Regions from separate parts of the Arthrobacter sp. 05L417 genome, predicted to be linked through region 2. Evidence: predicted binding sites of a transcription regulator. Region 2 holds the regulator's gene; the other holds the start of a gene.
The links. The regulator HspR, encoded in region 2, represses chaperone genes until heat shock. The targets are predictions, from matches to a motif close to AAGTTGAGTCNNNNNGACTCAACTT.

Region 1: a site for HspR is predicted at 9,495-9,519, ahead of clpB (ATP-dependent chaperone ClpB). Genes of this name have one in related genera too.

Annotation. Positions count from the first base shown of each region.
Region 1 is NZ_JBFTOG010000011.1:69,621-86,171, forward strand. Features, by position in the region: gene AC1DJW_RS10925 (TIGR03086 family metal-binding protein) at 1-681, opposite strand, end outside; gene AC1DJW_RS10930 (ArsR/SmtB family transcription factor) at 678-1,007, opposite strand; gene AC1DJW_RS10935 (amino acid ABC transporter ATP-binding protein) at 1,072-1,872, opposite strand; gene AC1DJW_RS10940 (amino acid ABC transporter permease) at 1,869-2,855, opposite strand; gene AC1DJW_RS10945 (ABC transporter substrate-binding protein) at 2,852-3,796, opposite strand; gene AC1DJW_RS10950 (succinylglutamate desuccinylase/aspartoacylase family protein) at 3,783-4,817, opposite strand; gene AC1DJW_RS10955 (GntR family transcriptional regulator) at 4,930-5,556, shown strand; gene AC1DJW_RS10960 (DUF3073 domain-containing protein) at 5,713-5,946, opposite strand; gene AC1DJW_RS10965 (septum formation family protein) at 6,168-6,788, shown strand; gene clpB (ATP-dependent chaperone ClpB) at 6,789-9,458, opposite strand; gene AC1DJW_RS10975 (YciI family protein) at 9,684-10,022, shown strand; gene AC1DJW_RS10980 (SRPBCC family protein) at 10,127-10,594, shown strand; gene AC1DJW_RS10985 (DUF4031 domain-containing protein) at 10,611-11,480, shown strand; gene AC1DJW_RS10990 (2-phosphosulfolactate phosphatase) at 11,477-12,256, shown strand; gene AC1DJW_RS10995 (PadR family transcriptional regulator) at 12,357-12,686, shown strand; gene AC1DJW_RS11000 (DUF1048 domain-containing protein) at 12,689-13,069, shown strand; gene AC1DJW_RS11005 (ABC transporter ATP-binding protein) at 13,066-13,866, shown strand; gene AC1DJW_RS11010 (ABC transporter permease) at 13,863-14,624, shown strand; gene poxB (ubiquinone-dependent pyruvate dehydrogenase) at 14,691-16,427, opposite strand; gene AC1DJW_RS11020 (YccF domain-containing protein) at 16,537-16,551, opposite strand, start outside.
Region 2 is NZ_JBFTOG010000010.1:1,586-16,596, forward strand. Features, by position in the region: gene AC1DJW_RS10015 (DMP19 family protein) at 1-655, opposite strand, end outside; gene AC1DJW_RS10020 (DEAD/DEAH box helicase) at 823-4,224, shown strand; gene AC1DJW_RS10025 (CG0192-related protein) at 4,389-5,024, shown strand; gene AC1DJW_RS10030 (heat shock protein transcriptional repressor HspR) at 5,029-5,451, opposite strand; gene AC1DJW_RS10035 (DnaJ C-terminal domain-containing protein) at 5,481-6,446, opposite strand; gene AC1DJW_RS10040 (nucleotide exchange factor GrpE) at 6,746-7,408, opposite strand; gene dnaK (molecular chaperone DnaK) at 7,411-9,276, opposite strand; gene AC1DJW_RS10050 (DUF817 domain-containing protein) at 9,418-10,299, opposite strand; gene AC1DJW_RS10055 (oxygenase MpaB family protein) at 10,306-11,112, opposite strand; gene AC1DJW_RS10060 (TetR/AcrR family transcriptional regulator) at 11,164-11,889, opposite strand; gene AC1DJW_RS10065 (NAD-dependent epimerase/dehydratase family protein) at 12,046-12,981, shown strand; gene AC1DJW_RS10070 (MMPL family transporter) at 12,957-15,011, opposite strand, start outside.

The DNA.
Region 1 (16,551 bases), on a different contig from region 2:
GGCTTCCAGCGTGGGCTGGGCGAGGTCGGCGATGCGCACCTCAGGCGACTTTCCGGCGTCGTCGGCTACTTCGGCGCCCAAGGCCTTGGCGATGTTGGCAATTGAGCCGGCAAGGTGGTCGAGCAACTGCGAGACGTTGAAATCGGCGCACGGAGTCTGGGTCCGCGCGTCGGCTTCCGTGACGCGCGCCAGCACTCGCTGCACGATGGCAAGCGTGGCGTCCGCGGAGGTGAGCTCATTGAGATCGGCAGGGGCAGCTGCCCATTCGTCGGCACCGGCGTCGCCCGTGGAGGCCTCGGCGAGGAGACGGTCGAGGTAGTGGTTCCAGCCCTCGGCGTGGCCTGCAAGAGCTTCCGGAGTCGGAAGGCCTTCGTGCACCAAGCGCACGGAGGTGCCGCCGTCGGCCGGCTCAAGGGTGATGGCTACCGTGGAGATGTTGTCCGCCGGCGCTTCGGGCTGCTCCCAGCCCCAGGTGAAGACGACGCGCTTGCCCGGCTCGATTTCGGTGAACGTTCCAGCCGCGTGGTGACCCGGGGTGATGGTCCAGCGGTACTCGCCGCCAACCTTCAGGTCGACGCGGGCGGCAACGGCCTGCCAGCGGCGGAGGCGTGCGGGCTGGGTGATGAGTTCGAACGCCTGGTCGACGTTGAGGGGAAGAAGAACGGTCTTGTCGTAAATCATGGTGATTCCTCTGTTGTTTGAAGGCGGTCGGTGGTGAAGTTTTGTGCGTCAGCGAGGAGCATGTCCAGCTCAGCGGTCCAGAACTGCTCAAAAAGCAGCCGGAGTTCCCTCATCCCGGCATTGTCCAAGCGGTAGAAGCGGTTGCGTCCCTCTTTGCGGGCAGCAACGAGGCCTACCTGCTCCAGCAACAACAAGTGCTGCGAGACGGCGGATCTGCTCACCGTGAATTCGCCGGCCAGCTCGGTCACGGTGCGCTCGCCCGCCGCAAGCAGGTGCAACAGACGCCGCCTATTCGGCTCCGCGGCAACTTCCAGTCGGTCGAGCATGATTAATACGTTAGCCATCACTAACGCATATTGTCAATCTTTTCCGAGAGCGCACTATCAACAACTACAGAACCGCGGACAAGAACGCCTTGGTCCGCTCGTGCTGCGGGTTGCCGATGACCTCTTCGGCGGGACCTTCCTCAATGATCCGGCCGCCGTGCATGAACACCACGCGGTCCGCCACGTCGCGGGCAAACCCCATTTCGTGCGTCACAACAATCATGGTCATTCCCGTCCGGGCCAGGTCCTTCATCACCCTGAGGACTTCGCCCACCAGCTCCGGATCCAGCGCCGACGTCGGCTCGTCAAACAGCATCAGCTTCGGCTGCATGCACAGGGCCCGGGCGATCGCCACCCGCTGCTGCTGCCCGCCCGAGAGGTGCCGCGGATAGGCCTCCGCCTTCTCCGACAGACCCACCTTCTCCAACAAATCCAACGCCCGACGGCGGACATCCGCCTTGCGCTGCTTGAGCACCCTGAGCGGGGCTTCCATGAGGTTCTCCAGCACAGTCATGTGCGGGAAGAGGTTGAAGTGCTGGAAGACCATCCCGATATCGGTGCGGTCCGCGCAGATTTCGTTGTGGGACTGTTCGTGGAGCTTGTCGCCTTTGATCCGGTAGCCCACGGCCCTGTCCGCTACCCACAACAGCCCGCCGTCGATCTTCTCCAGGTGGTTCACGCACCGCAGGAAGGTGCTCTTCCCGGAGCCCGAGGCTCCAATCAGGCAGACCACCTCGCCGCGTTGGACGTGGAGATCGATTCCCTTGAGGACCTCGTTGTCGCCGAAACTCTTGCGCACGCCTTCCGCGCGCACCAGCGGAAGCGCTTCCGGCGCCTTCCGGCTTTCCTTCGTCTCGATGGTCATGACTGGCCGCCCTTTCCTGAGCGTTGTTTTCCTGAACCCTGTTTTCCTGCGTCCTGCTTTCCGGTGCCCTGCGCGGAGTGGACCCTGAAGAATTTCCGCAACCGCTCGGCGGCGGTCGGCGGGACGGAACGGGACGTTCCTCGCGCGAAGTGCCGCTCCAGGTAGCCTTGGCCCACCGTGAACACCGTGGTGACGATGATGTACCAGATGCTGGCAACCAAGAGCAGGGGGACAACCTGGAGGTTCTTCGAGTAGATGATCTGGGCGGAGTACAGGAGCTCGGGGACAGCCAGGACACTGACCAGCGACGTCATCTTGAGCATGCCAATGAACTCGTTGCCCGTGGGCGGGATGATGACCCGCATGGCCTGGGGCAGGATCACCCTGGTGAGGGTCTGGATGCGGGACATGCCGAGGGCACCGGCCGCCTCGCCTTGGCCTTGGTCGATGGACTGGATTCCAGCCCGGACGATCTCCGACATGTAGGCGGCCTCGTTAAGGCCCAGGCCAAGGATCGCTGCGGCGAGGGGGGTGATGATTTGGTTGGCGTCCAAGCTGACGCCCGGGATACCAAAGGTGATCTCCGGGTACAGCGCCGACAAGTTGAACCAGAACAACAGCTGGACCAAGACGGGCGTGCCACGGAAGATCGTCACGTAGGCGCTTGCCGAGGCCTTGACCACGGGGTTTGCCGAAAGCTGCATGACCGCAAGCACCACGCCAAGCCCCACCCCGACAGCCATGCAGACAACCGTGAGGAACAGGGTGATGCCGATCCCATTGACGATGGCGACATCGCGGAAATACAGGGCAACCTTGTCCCAGCCGAAACGGGGATTGCTCACGGCGGAAACAAGCAGCAGGATCACGACGGCGCCTACCGCAATGCCAGCGACCCATCGCCAGGGGTGCCTGGCCGAAACCACAGTGAACTGGCCACGGTCTGTTGTTCCACTCTTGGGGACAGTGATCACGTTGCTCATTTCGCACCACTCTCGTCCACGGCATCAGCGCTGATGGTCACCGAGTCCGGGATTCCGTACTTCGCGTTGATCGCCTTGTACGTGTCGCCAGCGATCAGCGCCCTGACGGCCGCGACGATCGCCTTGGTCAGTGGCGAGCCCTTGGGCATGGCGATACCCACCGGCGTCGGTTCGAAGTCCTGGTTGCCGGCCAGCTCGAAAGCACCGCCGGAAAGCTTGCTTGCGTAGCCCATGCCAACAAGGCCTGAGAGGACGCTGTCCACGCGGCCGGAGATGAGTGCCAGGTTGGCTTCGTTCTGGGAGGGAAACAACTGGATGTCGATCGGCGCTTTGCCAGCGTCGACGCACTGCTTCGAAAACGCCGGAAGGGTCTCGATCCCTTGCGTGGTTCCCTTTTCGCCACCCACCTTCGTGCCGCACAGCTTCATCGCGTCGAGGGCCAGCTTCTTGGGGTTGCCGGCCTTGACGGCAAGGCCCGAGCCGCTGCTTTGGTAGGAGGCGAAATCGGCATTCAACTTGCGCTCGGCCGTGACGTTGAAACCCGAGATGCCTACGTCATACTTGTTCGAACTCACGCCCGGGAGGATGGTGTCGAAGGTCGCAGGAACCATCTTCACTTCGAGGCCCAAGGTCTCGCCGACGGCTCTCGCAAAATCCGCGTCCCAGCCGACAACCGTCTTGCTGTCAGCCGCGTAGAACTCATAAGGCGCGAAAGTGGGGTCGGTGCCAACCACTAGCATGCCTTTGGCCTTGACGTCCGGGGGCAAGAGATTCGCGGCGGACTGGTTGAACGGCGCCGCCGGAATCGCGGCGTCTTTACCGGGAATCGAACTGACCGCGGCTTCCTTGCCGGCGTCGAGTGAAGCCGTGGTGCAGCCGCTGAGCCCGACGGCGACGGCCAGCAGCAGGGCGCCTGTGGAGATGTAACTAGGACGGTTCATGATTGCCTTTCTCATAGCTTGTTCCGTGGTCAACGGCGATGTTGACCACGGTGGTGCCAACATTGACGAGGGCGGGATGCCGAACGATTGCGACCACCCCGTCAATGGGTGCAAAGAAGTCTTTTGGTGGACGCTCGAGTTCTTCCACTGAGTGAACGCGGGCCACGAGCTCTCCGGCCGCGACCTTCTGGCCAAGTTCGACCACCGGCTCGAGGATGCCTGCCATGGTGGAATGGACAGCGGACTGGGCAGTGAGTTCGACCCACTGGATCGGGGCTCCGGTCTCCGGAAGCCCGGCGTCCTTGAGCACGCCCCAGTGGCCAAGCAGCGAACGTAGCCCCTTCCGGGCCCTGTTGAGGATCGCCAGGGACACGGTTCCCCTGCCGCCGAGTTCGGTCGAGATCATCGGCACGCCCGCCTGATCGGCCGCGCCGCTGATGGAGCCCGCCTTGAGCATGGGTTTCACCGCGACGGAATAAGGGGCATTGAACGCGGCCACCGCCGCCGTCTTCTCAGCCCACAGCTCCGGCGTCGGTCCTTGGTAGACGAACGCGGACGGAACATACTCCGAGGCAATTCCACCGGAGTGGATGTCCATCACAAAGTCAGCCATGGGGATGAGTTCTTCGGCCACAATCGAGGCGATCTGCAGGGCCGGTCCGCCGTCGGCACGGCCCGGGAGGGCACGGTTCAGATTGACCCGGTCCACGCTGGAAACACGTCTTCCTTCGCGGACAGCAGCGATGTTGAGGGCAGGCAGGATCATCAACCTCCCGGTCACCTCATCCGGGTTCAAGGTGCGGATGAGTTCCTGGAGCAGGATCTGGCCTTCATATTCGTCGCCATGCGTACCGGCGATCAAGAGGACCGTGGGGCCGTCCCCACCGCTCAGGACCGCGATCGGCGAGGGGATGACAGCGGCGTCGTTCTCGTTGTCCGAGTGTTCGATCTCCAGGTAACCCAACTGCTTGCCGACGGCGGCAAAATCAATGCCGGGTATGCGTGGAATGTGCAGGCTCATAGGGCAACTTTCATCGGGGCTGGTAGGATTGGATTCACTGTATACAGTGAATCCTGTGATGTAAAGCACGTAGGATTGAGCAAGTTTTGATACCGAAAAGGGGATGAGGCGAATGGCCGCGCAAGCTGCCAAGGGGATGCGGCCACTGAGCGAGCACGTCTACGACAGGATCAGCAATGAGATCGTCAACGGCGTGGTCGAGCCTGGCGCTCCCCTGGTCCAGGAACAACTGGCCGAAGAATACGGCGTTTCCCGGACGCCCGTCCGTGACGCCCTGAACCGCTTGGTGCACGAAGGACTCGCCACTTTGGTCCCGGGCGCAGGGTATTTTGCGACGACGCTGACCCGCTCAGCTGTCGAGGAAGTCTACGAGGTGCGCAAGGCCCTTGAGATCATGGCCATCAGGCAGTGCGGGGCCAAGTACACAAACCTGCAGCTTGCCCGGCTTGAGCTGCTTATCGCCGAGGGCGCGGCAAGCGCTGACCCCGAGGAACTCTTTACCGCTACGCGGGCGTTCCATTTGGGCCTGGCGGCGCCTGCGCCCAACGGATTCCTGCTGAAAACGCTCGAATCCGTCTGGGACAACCCCGTTCAACGGCTCATCAGCCGCTCGTATCCCCTAGACGACGCCAAGCTTGAGCGCGTGGCGGATGCCCACCGGAAGATCCTGGCCGCAGCCCGCGCCAACGACCTCGAAACACTGATCCCCTTGCTGGATCTGTGCCACGAGAAGGACTGACCGGCAGAAGGAGACGAAAAAGGCCCGTAGCGCACGCCGATTATGGCGCGCCCTACGGGCTAGATCGTTTTGGGTGGCATCCGGGGATGCCAAATGACTTCGTGTACGACGGCGGTACGCAACTCGATGCCGAAAGGCACCTGATTGTTGCTACAGCTATCCGATGCGGCGGGTGTCTACCTCGTCGTCATCGTCTTCCAAGTCCTGTGCGTACTTGTCCTCGTAAGCCGAGTAGTCCGGCTCCGGCGGATCATCCGCGAATCGGCTCGTCGCACGACTTGATGGCCCGGTCAGCTCGCGCTGAAGGGCCGAATAGTCAGTGTTCGGGGAGTAGTACTTGATGTCCCGAGCCTGCTTGGTAGCTTTTGCCTTTTGACGGCCGCGCCCCATGGCGTGACCCCCTTTTGTACTTGGACCGGAGGTGGTCACCTTGGCTATCGGTGAGGCCCCGGAATGTTTGGTCAATTTGTCGTATGTCTAGATTACATGCTTTCTGGAGCAACTGCTTGCCACGACCTTCGCGAAAGCGGCGTCACAGTTCCACCTGGCAGCATCACCGTTCATTGGCATGGAAAACTTGGGTAGAGTCGCCCTAATATCGGGCCGCACGCATGAAAGGCGCAATCTCAGACATGGGCCAGGACAACACCATCCCGGGCAACAACGGTACAGGCGACAACGAGTCGCCGGTAGACGCTGGTTCCCCCCTGCGGAGCGCCCTGGACGCCATAACGCGGTATCGGCTCATCATTGGCGGAATTGTGCTGGCCGTGCTGATCCTCATCGGCGTAGTGATCTGGATCCTCGTCGGGGCCTTGGCCAACCGCCCGGCGGCCGCGCCCGTCCCGGCACCGTCCACGTCCACCAGCCGCGGCCCCCTCCCGGCTGACATCGAGGCAAGGGATTACCAACTGGGCGATTGCTTCGCCGATTTCGACTCCAATGCCACCAAGTCCAGGGCGGTGGACTGCACTACCGACCATTCGGCCCAGCTTGGCGCCATTTTCCGGTACAAGGCAGAGGACACCTTCCCCGGTGCCACTGCCTTGCGGGACAAAGGCCGCGAAATCTGCCGCGATGTGATGCTCAACGAGGCCTCCACCAAGTACGCACTCCTGCAGCAGAACGTGTACCCGAGCGCCACCAGCTGGGACAACGGCGACCGCCGCGTGGACTGCTTCATCGTGGTGAACTCGGGAAACACACTCAAGGAATCCGTGCTGCAGAAGTAGCTAGTCCTTCCGCCTCACCGTCAGGCCGCTACCCGCCGGAGCCCCGCCGTCGGGACCCGTCAAAGCTTCGAGCCCCTCGATGGTGAGTTCGTCGACGTCGGCCGCGGTGTCCACCATGACCGTGTCGCCGTCGGCGATCTGTCCGGCGAGGATCTCCTTGGCCAAGCGGTCGCCGATCTCGCGTTGAACCAGCCGGCGCAGCGGACGGGCACCGTAGGCCGGATCGTAACCGGACATCGCGAGCCAGGCCCGTGCGCCGTCGCTGACCTCAAGGGTGAGCCGACGGTCGTGCAGCCGCTTGGTCAGCTCGTCCACGTGCAGCTCGACGATCCTCGCGAGCTCGTCCACGGTGAGTGCATCAAACAGGACAATCTCATCGAGCCTATTGAGGAACTCGGGCTTGAAGGACGCGTTGACCACGGCCATGACCGCATTTCGCTTCGCCGTGGCGTCCAGGGTTGGATCCACGAGGAACTGGCTACCGTGGTTCGACGTCAGAACCAGGATGGTGTTCCGGAAGTCCACGGTGCGGCCCTGCCCGTCGGTGAGGCGACCGTCGTCGAGCACTTGCAGGAGGATGTCGAACACTTCCGGGTGGGCCTTCTCCACCTCGTCGAGCAGGATTACGGAGTACGGGCGACGGCGGACGGCTTCAGTGAGCTGGCCGCCTTCCTCGTAGCCCACGTACCCGGGAGGGGCGCCGACCAGCCGGGCCACGGAGTGCTTCTCCCCGTACTCGGACATGTCGATCCGCACCATGGCGCGTTCGTCGTCGAAAAGGAAATCGGCGAGTGCCTTGGCGAGCTCGGTCTTACCGACGCCGGTGGGGCCAAGGAACAGGAACGAACCCGTGGGTCGGTTGGGGTCGCTGATGCCCGCACGGGCGCGGCGGACGGCATCTGAGACGGCGGCCACGGCCTTGGACTGGCCGATCAGCCGCTTTCCGATCTCCTCTTCCATGTGCAGCAGCTTCTGGGATTCGCCCTGCAGCATGCGGCCGGCGGGGATGCCCGTCCAGGCCGAAATAACCTCGGCGATATCGTCCGCCGTGACTTCGTCCGCGACCATCAGGGCGGGCTTCGCTTCACCCCGCGCTTCCCGGGCGGACTCTTCCTCGGCTGCTGCGCTGAGCTCGCGCTCCAACGCGGGCAGTTCGCCGTAGAGAATACGCGAGGCAGCCTCAAGGTCGCCCTCGCGCTGGTACTTTTCGGCGGCCGAGCGCAATTCGTCGATCTTCGCCTTGAGGTCGCCAACACGGTTGAGCCCGGCCTTCTCGGATTCCCAACGGGCGTTCAGCGCCCCCAGGGCTTCCTTCTTGTCCGCCTTGTCCGCGCGGAGCGCAGCGAGGCGTTCGATGGAGGCCGCATCAGTCTCGCGCTCGAGGGCCAATTCCTCCATCGTCAGACGGTCCACGGCACGGCGAAGCTGGTCGATTTCCTCGGGAGCCGAGTCGATTTCCATGCGCAGCCGTGACGCAGCCTCGTCCACGAGGTCGATCGCCTTGTCCGGCAACTGGCGGCCCGAGATGTAGCGGTTGGAGAGCGTGGCGGCGGCTACCAAGGCGGAATCTGCGATGGCTACCTTGTGGTGGGCCTCGTAGCGTTCCTTGAGGCCGCGGAGGATACCGATGGTGTCCTCCACGCTCGGCTCGCCGACGTAGACCTGCTGGAAGCGGCGTTCCAGGGCAGGGTCCTTCTCGACATTCTCGCGGTACTCGTCCAGGGTGGTGGCCCCGATGAGCCGCAGCTCGCCGCGGGCCAGCATCGGCTTGAGCATGTTGCCCGCATCCATGGCGCTTTCACCGGTGGCACCGGCACCCACCACCGTGTGGATTTCGTCGATGAAGGTGACGATCTGCCCGTTGGAGTTCTTGATCTCCTCCAGCACGGCCTTGAGCCGTTCCTCGAATTCGCCGCGGTACTTCGCGCCGGCCACCATGGACGCGAGGTCCAGCGCGATCAGGGTCTTGCCCCGCAGGCTTTCCGGGACGTCGCCGGCCACCATGCGCTGGGCGAGCCCTTCGACGACGGCGGTCTTGCCGACACCGGGTTCCCCGATGAGTACGGGGTTGTTCTTGGTGCGCCGGCTCAGGACCTGGACGACTCGCCGGATTTCGCTGTCCCGACCGATCACGGGATCCAGCTTGCCGGAGCGAGCGACGGCTGTGAGGTCCATGCCGTATTTCTCGAGCGCCTGGAAGGTGTTTTCCGGGTCTTGCGAGGTGACTTTCCGGTCGCCGCGGACACCCGGCAGGGCGGCGAGGAGCGCTTCATGGGAGGCACCGGCGTCGCGCAGTAGCTTCCCCACGGCATCGCTACCGGCAGAGAGCCCCAAGAGGAGGTGCTCTGTGGACACGAAGGAGTCTCCGAGTTTCTCGGACTCGTTCTGGGCGGCCTGGATGGCCTGCATGGAAGGACGCGAAAGCTGCGCTTGCTGCACGGAACTGCCCGACGACGACGGCAGGGCCTTGATGGCCGAACTCGCCTGCACGCTCACGGCATCCGGGTCCGCTCCAGTAGCGCGCAAAAGTGCTACCGCGACGCCCTCGCGCTGGTCCATGAGCGCTTTGAGCAAGTGGGCTGGCTCCAGCTGCGGATTTCCGGCGGTGGAGGCGTTCATGGCCGCCGCGGAAAGAGCCTCCTGGCTCTTGGTGGTGAATTTGACGTCCATGGAAGAGCTCCTCTCGGGAAAGACGACTATTTCTCAAAGTTGAGTCTACTATGCTCAACTTTGGCGAATCATCCCTCCTGCTCCATGTTTGCCGACGGCGAAACTGCTGTCCATAGCCTTCTCCGCTTACCTTGAAAAGCCCCTCGCTGTTTGCGATCCCTAACCCTAGGATCAGGTGTGACCGGGTGGAACACCGCCTGGCGAGCATGAGGAAAAGGACACGTAATGAAGAAGTTCGTAGTTCTCTACAATGCACCGCAATCGGCGGAATCGATGATGGCTGACAGCACCCCTGAGGCAGCAGCCGAAGGCATGAAGCTGTGGATGGACTGGGCCGCGAAGGCTGGCGATGGGCTTGCCGATCTTGGCACACCCCTCGGTGGCGGCAAGGTGGTCGGGAACTCTGGAGTGTCCGATGCAGAGACCGGCGTGGGCGGTTACAGCGTCCTGCAGGCAGAGGACATGGACGGAGCCCTGAAGCTCCTCGAAGGCCACCCGCATTTCCTCATGGCACCCGAAGCCTCGATCACCGTCTACGAAGCGCTCGACATCCCAGGCATGTAAAGCTGCACCCGCCGTCGAAATCGTGGGTCCGGGCCGCGCGCTGCGTGCCGGAACACAGCACGCGGCCCGCACCCACTCTCGACAAAGCGCCGTACGATATGCACATGGCACCCTTCACAGTCACTCGCAACGCACTGATCCCCGCCGCCCCCTCCGACATCTTCCCCTTCGTCAACAACTTCCACGAGTGGACCAAATGGTCTCCGTGGGAGGCCGTTGACCCCCAGCTGAGCCGCAGCTACTCGGGCAACGAGTCCGGCGTCGGAGCAAAGTATGCCTGGAGCGGCAACAACAAGGCCGGCACCGGAACCATGGAAATCGTCGGCTCGGAGGAGCCCGGCAAGATCGACATCCGCCTCGAATTCACCAAGCCCATGAAGGCCGTCAACCCTACAGGGTTCACGTTCGTGCCCGAAGGGGACGGCACCCGCGTCACCTGGACGATGACCGGTGAGAACAAGGGCCTCGGCAAAATCTTCGCGTTGTTCTTCAACATGGAGAAGATGGTGGGCGGCGACTTCGAAAAGGGCCTGACCGCACTCTCCGCGGTAGCCACCCGGAAAAACTCCTAGTTCCCTGGCGCTGGCCATGGCCGTCTACGTTGATCCGCCGCTGTGGCCCGCGCACGGGACCGTGTTTTCCCACCTCGTCTCGGACACATCGCTCGAGGAGCTGCATGCCTTCGCTGAGGCCGCGGGAATTCCCGAGCGCGCCTTCGACGGCGACCACTACGACGTCCCGGAACGCCGCTACCAGGATCTCCTCTCGGCAGGCGCCATCCCCGTGGAGGCCCGAATTTTGGTGCGGAAACTGATTGCGAGCGGCTTGCGGATCCCCGCCCGCCAACGCAGCAAGGCGCTCACCGTGCCCTTGCTGGAGCGCTGGAATTCGACACTTCCGGGACACGAGGAGCTGGGTTTTGAGCTCCTCGAACGCTGGGGCGAGGACCATCGGAAGTACCACAGCCGCACGCATTTGCTGGCGGTCCTGGAAGCCTTGGACCTCCTCAGCGAACCCGCTCTGCCTGCGCGCTCAGTGACGTTGGCCGCGTGGTTCCATGACGCCGTCTACGAGGGAATCGCCGGGCAGGACGAAGAGCAATCGGCCATGCTGGCCGAGGACCGACTGGCCGTTGCGGGGCTCCCCGGGCCCGTGATCGACGACGTTGCCCGGCTGGTCAGGCTGACCTCCACCCACAGCCCCGAACCGGGAGACCAGGCCGGCGCCCTCTTGTGCGACGCCGATCTCTCCATCCTCGGAGCGGAACCAGCGACTTACGCCCGCTACCTGGCTGCTGTCCGCGAGGACTACGCCCACGTCAGCGATGCCGACTTCGCTGCCGGCCGGGCCGCCGTCGTCCGCCAACTGCTCGCCCTGGATCCGCTCTTCCACAGCGAACGCGCGAAAAGCCTGTGGCTGGATGCCGCCCGCCGCAACCTGGAGGCCGAACTGTCATGACCATGGCGGGGACGGTGCACCGGCAGCTTCCGTTCAGGGTGAGGTTTGAATGGCGGCTCGACGGCGCCCGTTCGGTTGCGTCCGGAGTGGACCTCGCCGTCGTGGTCGACGTCCTCACCTTCACTACCTGCGTCAGCGTCGCCGTCGATCGGGGGGCCATGGTGTTCCCGTACCCGTGGAAGGACGCCGGGGCCGAGGATTTCGCCGCCCACCATGATGCCCAGCTGGCTGGTCCACGCGGTGGCGGCGGACTGAGCCTCTCGCCGTCGAGCCTGCGGGAGGCGCGCCCGTTGGGCCGGGTCGTGCTGCCTTCACCCAACGGCTCTTCGATCGCGCATGAGCTCGCCCCGGAAGTCCCGCTCATCGCGGCCGTGTCACTTCGCAACGCAGCCGCCACCGCGGATTGGGTGGCGGCCGAACTCCCTCCGGACGCAGTGGTGGCGGTGATCGCGGCCGGGGAGCTATGGCCCGGCGGTTCGCTCCGGCCCGCAGTGGAGGATCAGATCGGAGCCGGCGCGTTCATTGCCGGGCTCGCTGCCGCAGGCTGGGGCGGCTTCACGCCGGAGGATGGCAGGGAAGGTTTCGCGCCGGAGGCAAATGCCGCGATGGCCGTGTTCAACGCCGCCGAACCCCGGCTCCATGACGCTCTGCGAGGCTGCTCAAGCGGCCGTGAGTTGATAGGCGCAGGGTACGCGGACGACGTCGAGATCGCCGCCGAACTTGACGCCGGGACTGCTGTGGCCCTCTTGAGGGACGGCGCGTTCCGACGTCCTTGAGTTCGCTTCGGCGCAGTTCCATTGAGGTCTTGCGCATCCACTACTTAGCGGTACTATGTACTAGTAGCTAGTAACACTGAGTAGTGAAAGGGGGTGTCCAATGGGCAAGCAGATGACGGAGATGCTCAAGGGGACCCTGGAGGGCATCGTTCTCGCTCTCCTGACCGGGAATCCCGCGTACGGGTACGAAATCACGACGCTTCTCCGGGGGCAGGGCTTCACCGAGATCGCCGAGGGCACCGTGTATGCACTGCTCGTCAGGATCGAGCAGAAAGGCCTTGTCGACGTCGAGAAGCGGCCGTCCGAGAAGGGCCCGCCGCGCAAGGTGTATTCGCTCAACGAGCAAGGCAAGAAGGAATTGGACGAATTCTGGAGCACGTGGAGTTTCCTGTCCGAACGACTGGAACACCTCCGAAAGGAAGGAAAGTGAACATGGCCGCAGGGTGGATCGAGCAGCTCACGGGATCGCTCGAACAGAAGAAGCAATACCGGCAAAACAAGACACGCGTGGAACAGCTTCCCGCGGACTATCGCGCGGCGGCGACCGCGCTGGAGCGCTACCTGATGTACTTCGGGGCCATCACCAAGGGCGATGTGCTGCTGCGGATGCTCGGGGACCTCACCGATCTCTTCGAACAGAGCGCCGCGGACGGAACGCCGATTCGCGCGATCGTCGGTCACGACCCGGTGGAGTTCGCTGAAACGTTCATACGCAACTACACGGGCGGGCAGTGGATCAACAAGGAGCGTGAACGCCTCGTCAAGGCAATCGACGCCGCTGCCGGGGACGATGGGAGGGAGGGGGAATCATGAGCAATGGCTCCACCACCCGCGAACCCGCGATCCGCGTGCAGGGCATGGAAAAGTCCTACAAAGAGCTGCACGTGCTGCGCGGCGTGGACTTCGACGTGGAACCGGGCAGCGTCTTCGCCCTTCTCGGCTCCAACGGAGCGGGAAAAACCACGATGGTGAAAATCCTGTCCACACTGCTGAGTCCGGACGCCGGCACGGCCACCGTCAATGGATTCGACGTCGTAACCCAAGCGCTGCGGGTCCGGGAATCCATCAGCCTCACCGGACAATTCGCAGCAGTCGATGAAATCCTCTCCGGCCGGGAAAACCTGGTGCTTGTTGCCAGGTTGCGGCACCTGAAGGACCCCGGCCAAGCGGCGGATGATCTTCTGGCGCGCTTCAACCTCTCCGAGGCAGCATCCCGAAAAGTGTCCGCGTATTCGGGGGGCATGCGCCGTCGCCTTGACATCGCCATGAGCCTGATCGGCCAGCCTGAGGTGATCTTCCTCGATGAGCCGACCACCGGGCTCGACCCCGAAGCACGCATCGAAGTGTGGCAGGTAATCCAGGAGCTCGCGAATCAGGGCACCACTGTTCTGCTCACCACACAGTATCTCGACGAGGCCGAACAACTCGCGGACCGGATCGCCATCCTTCATCAAGGGCGCATCATCGCGAACGGGACTCTCGCCGAGCTAAAGCAACTACTCCCACCGGCGAAGGTCGAGTACGTCGAAAAGCAGCCCACCCTGGAGGATATCTTCCTTGCACTTGTGGGGAACCAGGGCAAGGTCGCGTCAAGTAAGGACCAGTCATGAGCACACACTTCTTTGGAGACACGTCCGTCTTGCTGGGCCGCTCCATGCGCCACATTTTCCGCAGCGCGGACACCATTATCACCACCGCGATCACGCCGATCGCCCTCATGCTGCTGTTCGTCTACGTGTTCGGCGGAGCCATCAAGACCGGCACCGAGAACTACGTCAATTACCTGCTGCCGGGAATCATGCTGATCGCGATCGCATCAGGCATCGCTTACACCGCCGTTCGCTTGTTCACCGACATGAAGAGCGGCATTTTCGAGCGGTTCCACTCCATGCCGATCGCACGATCATCCGTGCTGTGGGCACATGTGCTGACCTCCATGGTGGCCAACGGTCTCTCCCTCGTGATCATCGTGCTGGTGGCCTTCCTGATGGGATTCCGCACATCGGCAAGCCTGCTGGAGTGGCTCGCCATCATCGGAATCCTGGCACTGTTCACCCTCGCACTCACGTGGCTCGCCATCATCGCGGGCCTGACAGCGAAGTCCGTGGACGGCGCCGGCGGGTTCTCCTATCCGCTCATCTTCCTGCCGTTCATCAGTTCGGCTTTCGTCCCCACGGCCACCATGCCGGGTCCCGTGCGCGCCTTCGCCGAGAACCAACCGGTCACTTCGATCGTCAACACGATCCAGGATCTGTTTGAACAACGGCCGATCGGAAACGACATATGGGTCGCCCTCGCATGGTGCCTCGGCATCCTCGTTCTCGCGTACTTCTTCGCCGCAGCCGCCTACCGACGCAGGATCAGCTAAGCAACTGCGACGGCTGAAGGCGGATCTCGGAACCGTAACGGCTGGCCCCGCCGGTAGCGGTTCGGTTCAGAATATCTGGCGGATATTGGTCTTCGCGAGGTCGATGAGCTGGTCGCCGCGGCCGGAGAGTACCGTCCGGATCGCGTAGAGCGTGAAGCCCTTGACCTGTTCGGCACTGATCGCCGGCGGAATGGACAGTTCCTGCCGGGCCGTGCGGACGTCGATGAGGGCCGGACCGTCGTACGCGAAGGCTTCAGCCAGCCCCGCCTTCAACCCGGACGAGTTGTCCACCCGGATTCCGCGGATGCCCAGCGATTCTGCCAGTTTGGCGAAGTCCGGATTCTCGAGCTCAGTGCCGAAATTGACGAATCCGGCGGCCTTCATTTCGAGCTCCACGAAGTTCAGCGAGGAGTTGTTGAAGACCACCACTTTGACGGGGAGCTTGTTCTGCACCAAGGTGATCAGCTCGCCGAGAAGCATGGTCAGGCCGCCGTCGCCGGCCAGGGCCACCACCTGGCGCCCGGGGTACGAGGCGGCCGCACCGATTCCGTGGGACAGGGCGTTGGCCATGGTTCCGTGGTTGAACGAGCCGAGCAGCCGGCGTCGGCCGTTCATGCTCAGGTACCGGGCGGCCCACACGGTGGGGGACCCGACGTCGCACGTGAAAACCGCGTCCGGGGCCGCCACCTCATCCACGAGCCTGCCCACGAACTGCGGATGGATGGGCTGGCCGTCTTTGGCCGGAGAGGCCAGGTCGTCGAGTTTTGCACGGGACTTGGCGTAGTGCTTGAGGGAGGCTTGGAGGTGCGTTCGTCTTTTTTTGGGCTCGATCAAGGGCAGGAGCGAGGCCGCAGTGTCCTTGACCGTGCCCACAAGGCCAAGATCGATCCGGGAACGCCTGCCGAGTTGCTCGCCCCTGATATCCACCTGGATGATCTTGGCATTCTCCGGGTAGAACTGCTGGTACGGAAAATCGGTGCCCAGCATAAGCAAGGCTTCGCAGCTCTCCATCGCGCGGTAGCCGGAGCTGAACCCCAAGAGGCCCGTCATGCCGACGTCGAAGGGGTTGTCGTACTCGATGTGCTCCTTGCCGCGCATCGCGTGGACGATCGGCGCGCCCAGCGCGTCCGCCAGGGCCATGACCTCGGCGTGCGCACCCGCGGTGCCGGCGCCGGCCAGGATAGTGACTTTGCCTGCCGCGTTGAGAATGTCAGCTGCTTCGGCGAGCTCCCGGGGGTTGGGCCGGATCTCCGGCCGGGCGGCCCGGATCACCGCTGTCCGGTTGCTCTGCGCCTCCGCGAGGGCGACATCGCCGGGAATCACGACGACGGCGACGCCCCGCTTCTCGACGGCCGTCCGCATGGCGATTTCCAAGACCCTGGGCATCTGGGAAGGATGGGCGACGTGCTCGACATAAACGCTGCACTCCTGGAACAACTCCTGGGGATGTGTCTCCTGGAAGTACTGGCTGCCGATCTCTTCGCTGGGAATGTGGGCGGCGATGGCCAGCACGGGAACCCTGGACTTGTTGGCATCGTAGAGGCCGTTGATCAGGTGCAGGTTGCCCGGGCCGCAGGATCCGGCGCACACCGCGAGTTCATCCGTGAGGCCCGCCTCGGCCGCGGCCGCCAACGCCGCGGCTTCTTCGTGCCGGACATGCACCCAACGGATGCTCTCTTCCTCCCTCAGCGCGTCCGTAAATCCGTTCAGCGAATCCCCGGGGATCCCGTAGACGCGCTGGACGTTGTTGGCTTTGAGGGTGGCGACGATGTTCTTGGCAACGGTGTTCCTGGCGGCGGACATGGACTGTTCCTTTCGAGGGGAGGCAGTGCAGACACGGCCTACGCTACTCCGGAACAGTCCATGGCGTCTGATACCCGACGCGGGGTTTCGGGTGGCCGGCGTTGCCGCGCTAGCGGTAGGTGCT
Region 2 (15,011 bases):
CAACGTCGCACAATTCACGGATGATGAGCTCGAATTCAGGGGCGTTCTCGAGTTCGGCTTCGGCGGCCTCGGCCTGGCGCTCTTCGAGGTTCGGGATGAGGGCTACTCGCTCGGCGATGTGTGCCTTCAGCTGTTCCTCGTCCAGGTAGAGCACACCGTCCTGGCTGCGGAGCCACGCTGCGTTGAGTTCGATAATGTCTTCGGTTTCCAGGAGGGATTCGAATTCGCCGTCGAGGGCCTCGAGCTCGGCAACGGCTTCGGGTGCCACTTCGGACTCGTCAAGGTCGCCGTCCAGGTAGGCCTCGGCGTCGTCCTCGGACAGCGCGTCGAATGCCGCGGCGGTGCGGTTGAACAGCTCAAGGTGGCCTTTGGCACCCATCCCTTCGAGGCCTTCGCGGACAAACGCATCCACCTCTTCGCGTTCCGGGACCGTGAAGACGTACTGGGCGAAACCGCCAGCGAGTGCCTGGGTCAGGTAGTAGTCCACAAAGTAGCTGCGCAGGGCGTTGGTAGCGATTTCCTCATGGTTGAGGAGCTCCTCGTACATCTCGTTGACCACGGTGACGTTCGCGTCCACAACGTCTGCGTTGTCGGCCTCGATGCTGTCCTTCGTCAGAACTGTTACGTACCTGAAGGTGGTCTCATTGCTGGTCATGGGATTTCCTCACTGCTTGGAAGCTTGTGCTGCTCCGGACCCTTTCAACGTACGCGGGGGCGGTTGTCGGGCAAGCTAGGCAGAGGTGAACGTCCGGCAAAGTTTCAGGGCTGCTCCGTGGGCCCTAGGATTCATAGATAGCCTCCTGCCGAAAGTAGCCTTAACGAATGCCTTCCCATTCAGACGATTCCTGGGAACTGGCGATTCAGACACCCGCCATTAACGACCGCTCCCTCGCGGCCGGCCTCGCATATGCCATGGGAAGCCGGGTCAGCGGCATCACTTTCGACTCCGCCACGGGTCTGATGATGGGCAAGGTCAGGGGCAGCGGCCCATCTGCGTATTCGACGTCGGCCAAGCTGGTCCGTAAGCCCGGCGGCTGGAGCTGCACTGTGGGAGTGTGCAGTTGCCCCGTCCGCAAGGACTGCAAACACGTGGCCGCCCTGCTCTTCGCCGCCGAAGACCATCCCGCCGTGCGGGCACAGCTGCTCAGCGCGCCCGCGTTCGGACAGACGGCCCAGCCTGGGACAGCCGTGCAGCGCCCGGCCTGGGAGCAGGCACTCAGCAAGCTCATCGCCACTCCGGGGACCACCCCGCAAGGCCAGGGCCTCCCCTTGGCACTGGCGTTCGAGGTGGAAGAACCGGCCCCGCACTTCTCCTACACAGGCCGGCGGGATCCTCTCCGCAGCGTGCGCCAGCTCAAGGCCCGCCCGGTGATGATGGGGGCCAAGGGCAAGTGGATCCGGGGCGATGTTTCCTGGACCAACCTGAACTACCTCGGCTACAAGCGCGAGTTCAACGAAGCCCATATCGACTGGATGCAGAACTTCCTGGCCGCGCATTCCACCGCTGACTACCGGCAGCTCACGTCCAGCATGTGGATGCTCCTCAACGAGTTCGCCGGCAAGAACCTATGGAGCCTGCTGGCCGAAGCCTCGAAAGTCGGGGTTTCCCTCATCCACTCCGGCGGGACCGAGCCGATCCGCATTGCGGCGGATCCCGCCGTCGTCGGGCTTGACCTGAGCCGGCCCGACGACGGACTGCAGCTGGCGCCGTCGGTGACCTTGGGCGGCGACGCCCTTGATCCGGCGGCCTTGGGCTTGATCGGACGCCCGGCGCATGGGTTGTTCTTCACGGGCCCTGGCGAGGGGCACTTGCCCGGCGTACCGGCACCCGGGAACCTCATCACTCTGGCCCCTTTGGAGGGCGGCGAATCGCAGGAACTCCTCGATTTCGTCATGGGCGCATCCCGGCTCCAGATCCCGGCGAAGGACGAAGAACGATTCCTCACGGCGTTCTATCCGAAACTCAAGCAGTCCACGCGGGTCACGGCAGCGGACCATTCCGTTGAGTTGCCGGTCCTCGCCGTGCCCATGCTGTCCCTGCTGGCGAACTACGGCTCCGACCACCGGGTCCGGTTGCACTGGGAGTGGCACTACAAGGCCGGTAAGCTCGTGACGGCCCAGCCCCTCTGGCGGCACCCGGACGACCACGGCTACCGCGACGACGCCGCGGAAGCCCGGATCCTGGAGTCCCTGGGCCGGCCTTGGGATGTGGTTGCCGCGCTGGGCGAGTCGCCGAGCGGCGGTTGGGGGGCTCCACGGCTGGCGCCCTCCGTGGCTCTTGATGGCCTGGACACGCTGGCCCTCACCGAGGAGGTGCTTCCCCGCCTCCGCGAGCTGCCCGACGTCGTCGTGGATACCTCCGGCGAGATCGCCGACTACCGCGAGGCCACCGAAGCTCCCGTCGTCTCCATTTCGACCAAGGCCACCGACAGCCGCGACTGGTTCGATCTCGGCATCGTCATCACGCTCGAGGGCGAACCTGTGTCCTTCGCGGCGGTGTTCTCCGCCCTCGCGGCCGGCCAGAGCCGGATGCTGCTGCCCAGCGGCGCCTACTTCTCGCTGGACCTGCCCGAACTGCACCAACTCCGCGCGCTGATCGACGAAGCCAGGTCCTTGCAGGACAACCCGGACCGGCACGGCACCCTGCAGATCAGCCGTTTCCAGGCCGGGCTCTGGGATGAGCTCGCGCAATTGGGGATCGTCGACGAGCAGGCGGCCGCATGGCGCGAGGCCGTGGGCGGATTGCTCGACGACGGCGTGACCGGGCTGCCGCTGCCGGGCTCGCTCGATGCCGAGCTGCGTCCGTACCAGTTGGAGGGCTTCAACTGGCTGAGTTTCCTCTACCGCCACAGCCTGGGTGGCGTCCTGGCCGACGACATGGGCCTCGGCAAGACAGTGCAGGCGATCGCCTTGATGTGCGCGGCAAAGGAGCACGCCGAATCCGGCGCAGGTGGGGCGGGTGGCTCGGGTGGCGGCGCTCCCTACGCCCCCTTCTTGGTCGTTGCCCCCACCAGCGTCGTGGGCAACTGGGCCGCAGAGGTGCAACGCTTCGCGCCCGGCCTGAGCGTGAAGACCATCGGAGAGACCTTCGCCAAGAGCGGCGCGGATCCGCAGGAATCCATGGCCGGGACCGACGTCGTCATCACCTCTTATGCGCTGTTCCGGATCGACTACGAGGCCTACGCCGCCAAGGAATGGGCCGGGCTCATGCTCGACGAAGCCCAGTTCGTCAAGAACCACCAGTCGAAGGCATACCAGTGCGCCCGGAAGCTCCCGGCATCCTTCAAGCTGGCGATCACAGGAACGCCGCTTGAGAACAATCTCATGGAATTCTGGGCTCTGACCTCAATCGTCGCGCCAGGGCTGTTCTCCAGCCCGCGCCGCTTCGCGGAGTACTACCAAAAGCCGGTCGAAAAGAACGGCGACAAGGGCCAACTCGCCAAGCTCCGCCGTCGGGTCCGCCCCCTCATGATGCGCCGCACCAAAGAGCAAGTCATCAAGGACCTGCCGCCCAAGCAGGAACAGGTGCTCGAAGTGGTGCTCAACCCGCGGCACCAGAAGGTTTACCAGACGCATCTGCAGCGTGAGCGGCAAAAGATCCTTGGGCTCATCGACGATGTCAATAAGAACCGCTTCACCATTTTCCAGTCGCTCACCCTGCTGCGGCAGTTGAGCCTGGATGTTTCCCTGGTGGACGAGTCCTTGTCCGCGGTGCGCTCGTCCAAGCTGGACGTGTTGTTCGAACAGCTGGAGGACATCGTGGCCGAGGGGCACCGGGCGCTCATCTTCAGCCAGTTCACGGGGTTCCTGGGCAAGGTCCGGGAGCGGCTCGACGCGGAGGACATCGAGTATTGCTACCTCGACGGCAGCACGCGGAACCGGGCCGACGTCGTGAGCGAATTCAAGAACGGTGCAGCGCCCGTGTTCCTCATTTCCTTGAAAGCCGGCGGCTTCGGCCTGAACCTGACCGAAGCCGACTACGTGTTCCTGCTGGACCCGTGGTGGAACCCCGCCTCCGAAGCGCAGGCCGTGGACCGCACCCACAGGATCGGGCAGGCGAGGAACGTCATGGTCTACCGATTGGTGGCCAAGGACACCATCGAGGAAAAGGTCATGGCGCTCAAGACCAAGAAGTCGCAGCTGTTCGCGGATGTGATGGAAGGCGACGCCCTGTCCGGTGGCGCCCTGACGGCGGAGGACCTGGCGGGCTTGTTCGCGGAGTAGGGTTCACGCCTGCGACTCAGAAACAACCACCAAGGTCGGCGCTATTCACTTTTGATGCCACAAATGTGAATAACGAGCGAGCAACTCACCGTTCCAAAGACTAGAAGACCTCTTCTTGATTCCCACCTGAAGCAACCGTTTCGACGTGGCCTAGTCTGGACCGCATGGCTATCATCCACAGAGCGACCCTGAGTCCCAGCAAACTTGAACTCATCGAAAAGTACTTGCCCGTTCAGCCGTGGTTCACCGAGGACGGCTCCGCACCGCCCGAGCTGCTCGGAGCGTACCGCTTCGATGATCCGGACGGCGAAGTCGGCCTCGAGACCCACCTGGTCTCCCACGGCGGCAAGGTCTACCAGGTTCCCCTGAGCTATCGGGGTTCGGAATTGCCCGGCGCGGAGGACTCGCTACTCGGGACCATGGAACACTCCGTGTTGGGCACGAGGTGGGTGTACGACGCCTGCGCCGATCCCGTCTACGTCACTGCCCTTGCCACCGCCATCCTCACTGGACAGCGGGAAGCCGAACAGTTCGTGGACGTGGACGGCGTGCTGGAGCCACGCAAGAGTTCCGTCGAGGCCAAGGGCAGCGGAACTCCCGGTAGCGAAGTCCCTGCACTGACCCCGGCAGCCCCGATTACCGAACACAGCGTCACCAGCATCGACGCCGGTGAGCTCACACTGCTGGTGAACTGTGTCCTGGATCTGGGGACCCAGGGTTCGGAAGATTCGGCTGCCCTTCGGGGCACGTGGGCCGGACAGGAAGCGACGGTGCTGCTGGCGTCCCTCTCGCAGCACTAGAGGACTACTCCCCCGGTCGCGGCCGCCACACCACAACTGCCTGGGACCGCGCCCGGGGGCGCTGCCCGCGGGCCAGGCTGACGACGTCGCCCGCTGCTCCCGCGGCGAAAACGCGGGCCTCCATCGGGCTCCGCCGGCGCTGCAGTTCCTCGCTCAACTCGGCAACGCGGAACTGCAGCGCGGCCACCTGATTTTCGAGCTCAAGGATCCGCTTGATGCCCTCGAGGGACACGCCCTCGTGGGAGAGCCGCTGGACCTCGCGCAAACGGTCGATGTCGCGCTGGGAGTAACGCCGCGACTTGCCCGGGGCACGGCTCGGCGACACGATGCCGAGGCGGTCGTACTGGCGCAGGGTCTGCGGATGCATGTCAGCCAGTTCGGCCGCGACGGAGATGACGAAGATCGGCTGGTTGATGTCGATGCCCATGCCTGCGTCCCCTCCCATGTGTTCTGCCGCTACAAGCGGGCCTTGGCGGCCAGGTCGTGGCGGGGATCGGCGTCGGCAGTGGCTGCGGCGAATGCCTTGACGGCCTCCTCGGCCTCTTTGTTAAGGTTCTGCGGGACGGCGACGTCGATCGTCACCAGCAGATCCCCGGTCCCCTTCGATGTTTTGACGCCGCGGCCCTTGACCCGGAGCGTGCGCCCGGAAGGCGTGCCGGCCGGGACGCGGACGGTGACGGAGTCGCCGTCGAGCGTCGGCACGTGGATGTTGGAACCCAAAGCCGCCTCCGCGAAGGTGACCGGCACATGGATGCGGATGTTGTCGCCGTCGCGGTTGAAGAAATCGTGGGGCTTGACGTTCACCGTGATGATGAGGTCCCCGTTGCCGGCGGCACCGGGGTTGCCCTTGCCGCGCTGACGGACCTTCTGGCCGTCCCTGATGCCCGCCGGAATCTTCACGTCGATGACGTTGCCGTTGCTTTCGCGCAAGCTCACCGTGGTGCCGTGAATGGAGCCGGCAAAGGAAATCGAGGTGGATGCCGTGCGGTCGCTGCCTTTTTGGGGAGCGCGCTGGAAACCGGTCTGTCCGCCGCCGAAACCGCCGCCGAAGAGATCAGCGAACTCGGGCGGGATGCCTCCAGCACCGGCAGGCTGGCGCGCGCCGCCGCCGAAAAGCCCTCCGAACAAGTCCTCGAAACCGCCATTGGCCGGCCCGCCGCGAGCTGCTCCCGGAGCGAAGCGAGCCCCGCCCATGGCGCGAATGGCATCGTACTGCTGGCGCTCCTCGGCATCCGAGAGCACCGAATAGGCCTCCGAGATGTCCTTGAACTTCTTCTCCGCAGTAGCATCCCCGGAATTGGTATCCGGATGGTACTTCCGCGCAAGCTTGCGGTACGCCTTCTTGATGTCAGCGTCAGAGGCGTCCTTGGCGACACCAAGGATGGCGTAAAAATCCTTCTCAACCCAGTCCTGGCTGGCCAAGGGCGTTTCCTTTCGTTTCTGGTCAAGTCTGCGCTCCGCTGGATAGGGGGCCGTGCCCGCTTCGCGGTGCCCGCCACGCCGCGGCCCCCTATCCAGCTGCGCTGCGCTCATCCCACCTTAGGTGAGACGACCGCCTGAGCGGAGCGAGGCAAGGGGCCCGGGAGTGGCATCGGGCCTGCCGAAGCCGGGTGGCCAAGGATCGCAGATCCTAGGCCACCCGGCGAAGGGGCGGGGCCCCTTGTCTCGTTTCGCGGTGCGGCCCCCTCATCCGCGAAGGCGCGGTGAGGCGGTAACTCCGTCTACGCCGGCACAGCCACAATCACTTGGGCCGCGCGCAGCACGCGGTCGCCGGAGCGGTAGCCCGAGCGCAGCACTTGGCTGACGGTGTCTACTTCGATGTCCTCGCCAGGCTGCTGGATGAGGGCTTCGTGGATCGTGGGGTCGAAGTCGACTCCGGTTTCCGCGATGCGCTCCAAGCCGTACGTCTTCAGCGCGTTCTCCAGTTTGGCTGCGATCGCGGCGAACGGGCCGTCCACGAGGTCGCCGTGCTGGCGGGCGGCGTCGACGTCGTCCAGCACCGGCAGCAGGGAGTTCAGGACGCCGATGACGGCCATTTCCCCTGCGACGGCGCGGTCGCGTTCGACGCGCTTGCGGTAGTTGACGTACTCAGCCTGCAGTCGGAGGAGGTCGTTGCGGAGTTCCGCGGCCTCTGCTTCTGCAGCGGCTCCGGGGGCTACCGACTCTTCAGCCGGAACCTCCATGCCGTTGAGGATTTCCTCAGCCTGGGACAGGGCGTCGCCCTCGGCGGCAGCGGCGTTGGAATCAGCTGCCGATCCTTGGGCGTGGCGGGCGGCCCCGGTCTCCGGGTCAACCTTGCGGTTGTCCCGAATGACCGGCTTGTGCTGCTCGTTGCCCTCGTTGTTGGAAGGTGAGTGCTCTGCGTCGTTGCCGTGGTGAGGCATGCTTACTTCTTTTCGTCTTCGTCGATGATCTCGGCGTCGACGATGTCCTCGTCTGCAGCCTTGGGATCAGCGTGAGCGCCTTCAGCACCAGCGGCGCTGCTTGCGCCGTCCGGGGAACCGGCCTGCGAGTAGATCGCTTCGCCGAGCTTCGACTGCGAGTGCTGCAGCTTCTCGAAAGCGGTCTTCACTGCTGCGTCGTCGGTGCCCTCGAGGGCCTTCTTGAGGGCGTCGACGTCGGCCTTGACCTCGGTCTTGACCTCTTCAGGCAGCTTGTCGTCGTTTTCGGCGATGAGCTTGTCCACGGAGTAGGCGAGCTGCTCGGCAGTGTTGCGGGTGTCGGTAGCCTCGCGGCGGGCCTTGTCCTCGGCTGCGTGTTCCTCGGCTTCGCGGACCATGCGGTCGATGTCTTCCTTCGACAGCGCGGTGCCGCCGGTGATGGTCATCGACTGCTCCTTGCCGGTGCCCTTGTCCTTGGCGGAGACGTGGACGATGCCGTTGGCGTCGATGTCGAAGGTGACCTCGACCTGGGGGACGCCGCGCGGTGCCGGAGCGATGCCGGTCAGTTCGAACGTGCCCAGCGGCTTGTTGTCGCGGGTGAATTCACGCTCGCCCTGGAAGACCTGGATGGCCACGGACGGCTGGTTATCGTCAGCGGTGGTGAAGGTCTCGGAACGCTTGGTGGGGATGGCCGTGTTGCGCTCGATCAGGTGCGTCATGACGCCGCCCTTGGTTTCGATACCGAGGGACAGCGGGGTGACGTCGATCAGGAGGACGTCCTTGCGCTCGCCCTTCAGCACACCGGCCTGGAGGGCAGCGCCAACGGCGACAACTTCGTCCGGGTTGACGCCCTTGTTGGGCTCCTTGCCGCCGGCAAGTTCCTTCACGAGGTCGTAAACGGCGGGCATACGGGTGGAACCGCCCACGAGAACGATGTGGTCGATTTCGGAGAGCTTGATGCCGGTCTCGGCGATGACGTCGTGGAACGGCTTCTTGGTGCGCTCGAGCAGGTCCTTGGTGAGGTCCTGGAACTTGGCGCGGGTCAGCTGCTCGTCCAGGTGGACCGGGCCGTCGGGGGTGACGGAGAGGTACTGGAGGGAGACGTTGGTGCTGGTGGAGGAAGAGAGTTCCTTCTTGGCCTGCTCCGAAGCCTCGCGCAGACGCTGCAGGGCGATCTTGTCCTTGGAAAGGTCGATGCCCTTGATCTTGAGCTGGTTCAGCAGGTAGTCAACAACGCGCTGGTCCCAGTCGTCGCCGCCGAGGCGGTTGTCACCGGCCGTGGCGCGGACCTGGATGGTGGAGAAGCCGTCTTCGTCCTTGCCGACTTCCAGCAGGGAGACGTCGAACGTTCCGCCGCCGAGGTCGAAGACCAGGATGAGTTCGTCTTCCTTGCCCTTGTCCAGGCCGTAGGCAAGTGCAGCGGCGGTGGGCTCGTTGACAATGCGGAGGACGTTCATGCCGGCGATTTCGCCGGCTTCCTTGGTGGCCTGGCGCTCGGCGTCGTTGAAGTAGGCCGGGACGGTGATGACAGCGTCGGTGACCTTTTCGCCGAGGTAGCTCTCGGCGTCGTTCTTCAGCTTCATGAGGATACGCGCGGAGATTTCCTGCGGCGTGTACTTCTTGTCGTCAATGGCAACGGACCAGTCGGTGCCCATGTGTCGCTTCACGGAAGCGATGGTGCGGTCGATGTTGTTGACGGCCTGGCGCTTGGCAATTTCACCAACCAGGACTTCACCGGACTTGGAGAATGCAACGACCGACGGCGTGGTGCGTCCACCCTCGGCGTTGGCAATGACGGTGGGCTCGCCACCTTCGAGAACAGAGACGACGGAGTTGGTGGTTCCGAGGTCGATACCTACAGCGCGTGACATATGTTGCTTCCTTTCAATGAAACCGGGTTGAGCGTTCTTCACTCAACTGTACTCAGGCCTCGTTCGATGTCAATCCAAAGTTGAGTCAAGTGCGCTCAACTCTGCGGATTCGCGGCCAAGGAACCCCGGAAACTCGGAGATTTACGCGCGATTTCGCCGTGGGAGAACGCCGGTCGTGTCAGGCGGCATCGGCTTGTAGACCCATGCCACCAGCACCACGGAGATGATCATCAGGAGGAACCACGAGACAAGCTTGTCCGCCGACACCAAATGCCAGCCGTCCAACTGGCTCGGATACAGCCAGGCGTGCGACCAAGTGGCGATGTTCTCGGCAATCCAGATAAAGAGCGCCACCAGCAGGAACGCGACGACCAGTGGCATCCGGAGTCGACGCCGAAACACCCGGAAGTACATGACGCACCGCCCATAGATCACGGCGACGGCCGCCAGCAGGACCCAGCGGGCATCAAAGGTGAAGTGGTGGGAAAAGAAGTTCACATAGATTGCCGCAGCCAGGACCGCAGTGATCCAACGCCGCGGATACCGGGCGAAGCGCAAGTCGAAAACCCGGTAAACCCGCACCATGTACGAGCCGACCGCCGCATACATGAAGCCGCTGAAGAGCGGAACGGCGCCGACCCGCAGCACGCCCTCAGCCTCATAGGACCACGAGCCGACGCCGGTCTTGAACAACTCCATGACCGTTCCCACCAAGTGGAAGAGCACGATCACCCGGAGCTCGCGCAAGGTTTCAAGCCTCGTGGCCACCATCAGGATTTGGATCACGACGGCGGCGATCGTCAGGAAATCGTTCCTCGCGAGGCCGGCGTTGGCCGGGTACCAGAGGTGCGCGCCGAAAATGACGGCAAGGAGCGAAGCGCCGAAGATGCACGCCCAGGCCTGTTTGAGGCCGAAGACGGTGAACTCCGTGAGCCTGGACCGGAGTCCTTGGTCCGGCGCGCCGACCAGGAAGCGGCTCGCACTCCCGTCGATAAGTTCCTCTACCGCGGTGAGCTCACGCATGGGCGCCTACTCGCCAAGGCCGGTCTCGCCAAGGCCAAGCTCGCCCGGTCCGAGCCGACCAAGATAGTAGTTTTTCGGCCAATGTCTGACTTTTTCCGGCAGCCTTGGATAAGCCGCCGCCAAGAGCCGGATGGTGCCGTCGAAGCTGCGTCGATGGCGGGGCTTCCACGGAAGTCCGAATCCCGCACGAAGCTGCTCAGGCAGCAGGCCCGCGGTCAACAACCGGACCAACGGCATGCTCAAGCGCATCAAGAACGGTCCGCTCGTGGGATACAGGAGCTCGTGGGCCACCCTCAAGGCGGCTGCATCCGGTTCGAGGTTCCGCAGGGATTCGTCCAAATAGCGCGCGAAGGCCGGGCGGTCGGCAGGCCAGAGCTCCGCGGGAAGCTGCAACGCTGTCCCGATCCGCGCATACTCACGGTAAATACGATCGGCGGTGTCGTCGTCGAGGGCTCCATGGACCTTTTCGTAAACGGTGACGGCGGTGTCATAGAGGGTCGCCACCACCCAGAGCTGGGATTGCGCGTCGAAGGCGTTGTACCCCGCGGTGGAATCGTCCGCCGTCCGTCGAACCGGGGCGTGCGCACGATTCACAGCTCGGCGCACCGCTGTCAGTTGCTGTTCCGAGCCGTAGATAACGGCGTAGACGTACGTCATGGTGGCGCGCAGCCTGTCCAGCGGCCGTTCGGCGAAATTGCTGTGCTCCGCGACGCCATGACCGACCGCGGGATTGGCGATCTGCATCAGGATGGCGCGGCCTGCTCCGGCGAGCAAAACGCCCTCCGCACCGATGTCAGAAAGTCCACGGGCCATGCAGTTACTGTACCTTCGCGCACCGTCTTTCATGCACGGTTGCGAGGGCGGCTACAGCCCCACGATCCCCTGCAGGACCTCGAGCTGGTGCTCAAACAGCTCGTCGCGCGCGGCGAAGGTGTCAGCCCCGTATTGGCCGAACACCTCGAAGCTGACCGCCCCGAAAACCGACGTCCACACCAGCACACCCCGGGCCAACGCGGGTTCGGGAACAGTCACGCCCAGTTCGGCCCGGATGGCCGCTAGGTCTGCGGCAAGGGCAGAAGGAACGACGACGGCGGGCGCCACTTCGGCGGCCAAGGCACCGGCGCGGTAGGCGGCGTCGAAGATCCCCACCATCCGGTAAATCACCCGCGTTCCGGGTTCCGTAGTGCGCTCTGCGGGCGCCTGGTATCCGGGCACCGGGCTGCCGAACAGGAGGGCATACCTTGCCGGCTCGCGCAGGGCCCACTGGCGAACGGCCCGCCCGAGCGCCAGGAACCTGCCACGGTAGTCGTCCCCCGGGAGGGCATCGACGGCGGCATCCACTTCGTCGCCCAGCTCGCCGTAAGCGTCAATCAGCAGGAGGGTCAGAAGTTCGTCGCGGCTCTCCACATAGCGGTACACGGCGGAGGACACCACGCCGAGATCGCGGGCGACCGCCCTCAGGGACAAACCCGCGGCGCCATGCAAGGCAAGGTGCTGGCGGCCCAGCCGGATGATGTCCGCCACGGTCTGGGCCCGGGCCCGCTCGCGGGGCGTCGCTTGTTTGGCCACTGCGGCGGAAGGGAGGTCCATGCATCCAGCATGCCACAAAGGAGAGCACTGACAACAAATGTGAGCAGTGCTCTTGACATGCGATTCAGCAAGGTTCATTCTGAGTTCAGAGAGCACTGCTCTCGAAATAGCCTGACACTCAAGAGCGAAATTCCCAGCCAGAAAGCGAGCAACACCATGTACGTCGTCACAGGAGCAGGCCCCGTCGGATGGACCATCGCCGAGCAACTCGCGGACCGCGGAGAACAGGTGCGCGTCCTGACCCGCTCAGGCGGCGGCCCGGACCACCCGCTGATCGAAAAGCTCCGCGTGGATGTCTCGGACCCGGCCAAGTTGGCGCAAGCCTTCGACGGCGCCACGGCCGTCTTCCATTGCATCCACGGTTCTGCCTACCGGGCCAAAGCCTGGGCGGCCGAGCTTCCAGGAGCAGAGCGCGTGGTGATGGACGCCGCTGCGGCGGCGGGCGCCGTCGTCGTCTTCCCTGAGAGCCTTTACTCCTATAGCGAGCCGGACAAGACCATCACCGAAAGGAGCCCGCGGGAAGCGGCCGGTGGCAAGCGCGGGATCCGCTCCGCCTTGCTGAAGGCCCGGCAAGCCCACCCTGCGAATACCGTCAGCGTGGTGGCGGGCGATTTCTTCGGGCCGCGGGCCCGCATGGCGCATGCCGGCGAGCGCATGGTCCCCCTGGTCCTCAAGGGCAAGCCGGTCCAGGTTCTCGGAAGCGCCAAGCAGCCACACTCTTTCACCTATGTCCCGGATCTTGCCGCAGCCATGATCGCCGCGGCCCAAAAGCCCGAACTCTGGAACTCAGTGCTGCACGCCCCCACGGGACCGGCAATGACGATGCGGGAAATTGCGGGAAACTTCGCACGCTCGGCTGATCTTCCCGAACCGAAGCTGAGTGTGGTTCCAGGCTGGCTGCTCCGGACCCTGGGCCTGTTTTCAACCGACATGCGGGAGCTGGCCGAAATGCTGTACCAGTTCGAGCGGCCGTTCGTCATGGACTCCACTGCGAGCCAGGCCAAGCTCGGCCTGCAACCGACGCCGCTTCCTAGCGCGATGGCGGCGACCGTGGCCTGGTGGCGGGATCAGGAAGCCGTGGCCGCCCGCTGAGCCTCTTTCGACGCCGGATCGCGGGCCAAGCGTCCTGGCCACCAAATCCGCCCGCCGATGTCGTAGGACAGAGCAGGCACCAAGAGCGAGCGCACGATCGTTGTGTCGAGCAGCACCCCGAAAGCCACAATAAAAGAGATCTGCGCGAGGAACAGGATCGGAATGACCCCCAGGGCGGCAAAGGTCGCGGCAAGAACGACCCCCGCCGAGGTAATCACCCCGCCGGTGGCACCGAGCCCCTTCAAGATGCCGGCCCGGGTTCCGTTGAGCGTCGACTCTTCCCGGACACGGGTCATAAGGAAGATGTTGTAGTCAACGCCGAGGGCCACGAGGAATACAAAACCGAAAAGCGGAACCGAGGCATCCGCTCCGGGGAATCCGAACACATTGTTGAACACCCAGGCTGAGACACCCAACGCCGCCGCATAGGACAGCACTACGGTGCCAATCAGCAATAGTGGCGCCAGGACGGACCACAGCAGTGCCATGAGTACCAACAGGATGACGGCCAAAACGATCGGGATGATGCGCCACAAATCGGATTGCGCGCTGGCGTTGGTGTCCGCGGCTGTGGCGGTGGTTCCTCCTACCAGGGTCCCGGGCGCCTTGTCATGCAGCTTCTGCCGGAGGACTGCGATGGTCTGCTCGGCCTTCGCTGAATCTGCCTCCGAGGACAGCGTGGCATTGATCAATACCCGGCCGTCCCGCACCAAGGGGGCAGGGTCCGTCGCAGCTTCCGCCAGCGGGCGGACCCCGGAATTCGGTTGAGCCGAAACCACGGATGCATCCGAGATGCCTCCCTGGGCTTTGACTTCCGCAAGTACCGTGGCTGCCGACTTTTCCTCAGCCACAACCACCACCGGGCTCCCTGCACCGGCGGGATAATGCCGCCCCAGCGCCGTCTGACCATCGACTGCCTCGGATTTGCTCAGGATGAGTGCCGACTGCGGAACCCCGCTGGCTTGGAGTTGCAGCAGACCCAAGGCGCAGACCACCAAAACAGCGGCTGCGCCGAGCCATACGGCCCTGGGCCGCTTGGCTATGATGCCAGCCAGAAGCCTCCAGACCCGGGGGATGTCGGAGCTGGCCGGGCTGGCGACGCCGGCTCTCGCGGCCGAGCCTTTCCCCGGGGTACGCGGCCAAAATGCGGACCTGCCCAGCAAGCCGAGGGCCGCAGGAAGCAGGGTCAGGCTAGCCAACATTGAAAAGACGATTCCGATTGCGCCGATGGGACCCAATCCCCGGTTTGAATTCAGCTCCGAGAAGAGCAGGCAAAGCAACCCCACGGCGACCGTTGTCCCGGATGCCAGGATGGCCCCAAAGCTGCCCTTGTACGCGCGTCCCACCGCGGACCATTTGTTCGACGCCTGGCGCAGGGCCTCACGGTAGCGGGCCACAAAGAGGAGGGCGTAGTCGGTGGCCGAGCCGACCACCAGGATGGACAGGATCCCTTGGCTTTGTCCCGTCAATTGGATTGCACCCGCCTTCGCCAAGGCAAAGACCAGCAGAATCGAACCGCAAAGCGCGAAGACGGCGGTAAGCAACACCACAAAGGGCAGCACCACGGATCGGTAGACGGCCAGCAGGATGACCAAGACGGCACCGAGTGCCGCGAAAAGCAGTATTCCGTCGATGCCGCCAAAAGCGTTGACCAAATCGGCGAGAAAGCCCGCCGGTCCGGTCACGTAGGTAATTGTTCCAGCGGGAACGGCCGCCCCCGCGGTATAGTCCGTCGCCTTTGCGCGAAGCGCTTGGATGCTCCCTTTGACCCCGTTTCCTTCCTCAACCGGAACAATGAATTGCGCCGCCTTGCCATCCGCGGACGGAATCGGCCCAACCGTCGACGTCGAATGGCTGGCCCCGACGACGGCGGACAGTTGGGTGCCAAGGGACGCTAATCCGGCGAGTTGTGCGGGTGAGAGCTTCTCAGGAGACTCGATCAGCACCACCGCGGGAACACTGCCGCTGGAAGTGAACTTACCTTGCCACTCACGGGCTTCGGTGGATTCGGCGCTCGCTGGCAGGAAGGA